Regions from separate parts of the Blautia sp. SF-50 genome, predicted to be linked through region 2. Evidence: predicted binding sites of a transcription regulator. Region 2 holds the regulator's gene; the other holds the start of a gene.

Region 1 (2,208 bases), on a different contig from region 2:
GACAAAAATCAGGGTGCTGTTTATGATACCTCCATCGAGAAGCAGGTCAATACAGCCGGTGTCCCGGGAGGAGCCGGCGGCGGTGACAGAGATGTCTATTTTACAGAAGCCGGTAAATTTATCATTGAGAAGGAAAAGGCCTCCATCGGTATGCTCCAGCGTATGTTCAAGATCGGATTTAACCGTGCGGCAAGGATCATGGATCAGCTTTGTGACGCAGGAGTGGTAGGTCCGGAGGAAGGAACCAAGCCAAGGAAGGTTTTGATGTCAGCAGAAGAATTTGAGAATTATCTGGAGGAGAACGGCGGATGAAAATAAGTATCCTGACAGTAGGGAAGATCAAGGAAAAATATCTGCGGGATGCCATTGCGGAGTATTCCAAGCGCCTCGGGCGTTACTGCAAGCTGGAGATCATAGAAGTGTCCGACGAAAAAACACCGGATAATGCCAGCGAAACAGTAGAAGATGCCATTCGGAACAAGGAAGGGGAGCGTCTTCTTAAATATATCCGGGATGATGCGTTTGTGATCACTCTGGAGATCGGAGGCGAACAGCTGACCTCTGAGAACTTCGCTCGGAAGATCAACGAGCTGGGAATACGTGGGACTAGCCATATCCAGTTTGTGATCGGCGGCTCTATCGGTCTTGGAAAAGAAGTACTGAAGAGATCAGACTATGCTTTAAGCTTTTCGAAGATGACATTTCCTCATCAGCTGATGCGTGTGATCCTTCTGGAACAGATCTACCGCAGCTATCGTATCATCAGCGGAGAACCCTATCATAAATAATATCATACTACATATCCGCAAATATCTTGACAATTTTCGGATATGTAGTATGATAAAAAAAGAGTAGCACTCGAAGCTCAAGAGTGCTAATAATCACAGAAAGAAGGAAATGAATATGGCATTAAAACCAGTTGCAGACAGAGTTATCGTAAAATATTTTGAGACAGAAGACAAAACCGCATCCGGCATCGTACTTCCGGACAGCTCCAAGGAGAAAACCCAGCAGGCAGAGGTTATCGCAGTAGGTGGCGGTAAGGTCGTAGACGGTAAAGAAGTACCGGTACAGGTAAAGCCGGGCGACCGTGTGATCTACGGAAAATACACAGGAACCGAGATCAAATATGAGGGTGAGAAATATCTGGTGATCAACGCAGATGATATCATTGCCATCGTAAAAGATTGATGAAGAATTTTTATCGTAATTTTCTGAAATTATGCTCCATGCTGGTGCAGCAGAATGTAGTGACCTTAAGTGTCAATCTTGCGGACAACATTATGCTTGGAGCCTTCAGCGAAACTGCATTATCCGGTGTGACCACCGTAAACCAGGTACAGTTCGTCTTTCAGCAGCTGCTTATGGCTCTGGGAGACGAACTTGTCATATTCGGAAGTCAGTACTGGGGAAAGAAAGAGACAGAGCCGGTAAGGAAGATCAGTGCCTGGGCCATGCGCACAGGCTTTTTTATTGCCCTTATGCTGTTTATCCTGGCCAGCCTTTTTCCAACACAGCTGCTGGGGCTTTTTACAACAGACCAGACGATTATCAAAGCCGGTCTTTCCTATCTGGCGATCATCCGGTTTACTTACTTTTTCTTTGCAGTGACGCAGATCCTGCTTGCTACACTGCGCTGTGTGGAAATTGCAGGGGTTGCCTTCGGGCTTTCGATAATGACTTAAGTGTAGTAATGGTAGGAATGTCCTATCAGATGCCGACAAACGGTGGTATCATTCGGGGAAGCGGAAGCATCGCTTATTCCATGAAGGTGGACCTGATCAGTACCTGGGGATTGTGATCCCTCTGTCCATGTTTATGGTATTTGTGGTCAAGGCATCTCCGGCAGTGGTGGTATGCTGCCTGAATGCAGATCAGATCTTTAAATGCGTGCCTGCATTTTTGAAGTGCAATTACGGACACTGGATCAAAAATATGACGAATTAAGGAAATATATATAGATCAGAGGCAAGATACAGAAAATTTATCTTGACGCCTGTGTGATCTGTATGTAGAATAAATACAAGCTTTAACGAAATGCAGTAAAAAAATCTCTGAAGAGCCAGGGACAGCTTGACAAAGGTAATATGGTATAGTATTATCTTACCTATATCATATTAAACTGGTGGGAAAAGAGGAATACTCACTGAAACACAGGAGGAACAGGAAATGAGAAAAAAAGTACTGGCAGCGCTTCTGGCAGCTGCA
Region 2 (2,208 bases):
GTACGCTTCAGGCGATCGGTAAGTTCCTCCACCTTCTGCTCAGATTTATCTTTTTTCTTCTTTCCGAAGAAGGAAGTTTTTGATTTTTCTTCTTTTTTATCCTCTGAGGCAGCTTCTTCGCCTGGAGTATTGTTTTCTTCCTCCGGCAGATCTTCTCCCTCCGGTGTCAGGTTTTCTTCTTCCTGATCTCCGTCAGTTACGGGGATTTCCTTCTCCGCTTCCTGCTCTTCGGATGTTTTCTTTGTTTCCTCCGACACTTTTTTTCTACCGCCTTTCTAAGTTTTCTTCTTTTTCAAAACGTCATCCAGATGATTCTTCAGTTCCTTCAGACTGTCCACTACATTCTCATAATCCATTCGTTTGGGACCGATGATCCCGATGGTTCCGTACATTCCGTCTCCCAGTTCATATCTGGCAGTTACAATGCTACAGTCCTTCATGGTCTGGATCGGCATCTCATCACCGATGTAAACCTGGATTCCTGTATTCTCTCCATCTGACATCTGTTCTTTTACAAGATCGGCAAGTTCATGCTTCTCCTCAAATGCGGAGATCAGCTCCGTTGCCTTCTCTTTATCGGCAAGCTCCGGATACTTGAAGATGTTAGTTGCACCTGAAGTATAGATCTCCATATCTTCCTCTTCCACATGAATGGTGGCTGCCACTGCATCCAGAACCGTTGCCACCACACCGCTGTGGCTGCCTGCCTGTTCCTTCAGTCTGGCGATCATCCCAAGGTTGATATCCTGGATCGGGATCCCATTGAGATTGGTGTTAAGAAGAAGATTCAGTTTCAGGATCGTCTGGTCGTCCATTTCCTCATCCAGATTGATGATCTGGTTCCGGACTGTGTTGTTGTCACTGACAACCACTGCCACAAGCTGAAGCTCGCTCATTCTCGACAGCTGGATGAACTTGATCTTGTTGCCGCTGTACTGTGGAACAGAAACCATGGTGGCATAATTGGTATTGGAGGCAAGAACCTTCGCAACTTTCTTAAGCACCTTATCCATCTTATCTGTCTTCTCAATGATCAGATCCCGTAACTCGGCAACCTCTGCTTCCTTCTCCTTCATCAGCTCATTAACATAAAGTCTGTAGCCTTTATCGGAAGGGATTCTTCCTGCCGAGGTATGAGGCTGGACGATATAGCCCATATCTGTCAGGTCTGACATTTCATTTCGGATCGTTGCGGAACTTACATTGAGATCCGCATACTTGGAAATGGTTCTGGATCCAACCGGTTCTCCGGTCTCCATATAGGTCTTGATGATTGCCTGTAATATTTTTCGTTTGCGCTCATTCAACACCTCTTCCATGAAGCCATCTCCTTTCCTTTTTGTTTTTCCTGACGGATGTTGATTCTTTTTTTATATCTGTTAGCACTCATTTTGGTGGAGTGCTAACATCTACAGTCTTTAAGATATCACCATGTAAAATATTTGTCAATATGTTTTGAAAAAAAGTTCTTATTTTTTCAAAACAAAAAAAGCATCAGTACGATGCTTTTTTGTAATACTGGTCTATGCAGTTCTGTGCCCCGGCAAAAAATTCCGTTTCTGTTTTCTGTCCCAGCACATATTTCTGAAACTCCGTCCCCATGGACGAAACAGCTTCTATGGAATCGGCACACAGTGGTCTTGCCTTCAGCTTATAATCTTTCAGATATTGCCGAATCATTTCAATTCCCTCCAGCTCAAAACTCTTATCCTCGATCACATCCAGTCTTGCCGGACACATTTTTGTCAGCTGTCCGTAATTTTTACTGGCCTCATATCCGGACACATACTGAAGGAACTTCAGAGCTGCTTCTTTATGATCAGAATTTTTATTCAGTACATACTGCCAGGTTGCGATATTGGTCACCTTCTCGTCAAATTCCGGAAATGGTGCCATATGGATCTTATCTTTTCCATATACGCCTGCATTCTGAAAGGTCCTCAACGCACCGGTATACATGAACATACATCCATACTGGCCGTTTATAAATTTTTCATTCAGCTGATCATGCTGGTCGATCAGATTCTCCTCTGATATCATCCCTGTATCCAGCATTCGCTTCATATATCCTGCCGCTTCTCTGGTTTTCGGATCCGTCCAGTCTGTATAATCTCCTCCGAAAAAATTGACATACTCGCTGATACTGTTATATATGTAGGAAATCTCCCATGCATCCCCGTATGCATATTTTCCCGTATTCTGAAGCTT

Evidence for each region. Region 2 encodes HrcA, which represses chaperone genes, less so after heat shock. Its sites were predicted from a motif close to TGTTAGCACTCNNNNNNNNNGAGTGCTAACA; they were not measured.
Region 1: groES (co-chaperone GroES) is a predicted target of HrcA. The motif match lies at 850-880, and genes of this name have one in related genera.

The regions. Positions count from the first base shown of each region.
Region 1 is NZ_FMUW01000030.1:29,473-31,680, reverse strand. Features, by position in the region: gene BLP57_RS14490 (DNA translocase FtsK) at 1-312, shown strand, start outside; gene rlmH (23S rRNA (pseudouridine(1915)-N(3))-methyltransferase RlmH) at 309-788, shown strand; gene groES (co-chaperone GroES) at 904-1,191, shown strand; gene BLP57_RS14475 (MATE family efflux transporter) at 1,191-1,685, shown strand; gene BLP57_RS18610 (hypothetical protein) at 1,798-1,947, shown strand; gene BLP57_RS14470 (ABC transporter substrate-binding protein) at 2,170-2,208, shown strand, end outside.
Region 2 is NZ_FMUW01000013.1:8,831-11,038, reverse strand. Features, by position in the region: gene grpE (nucleotide exchange factor GrpE) at 1-257, opposite strand, end outside; gene hrcA (heat-inducible transcriptional repressor HrcA) at 276-1,319, opposite strand; gene BLP57_RS09555 (ABC transporter substrate-binding protein) at 1,495-2,208, opposite strand, start outside.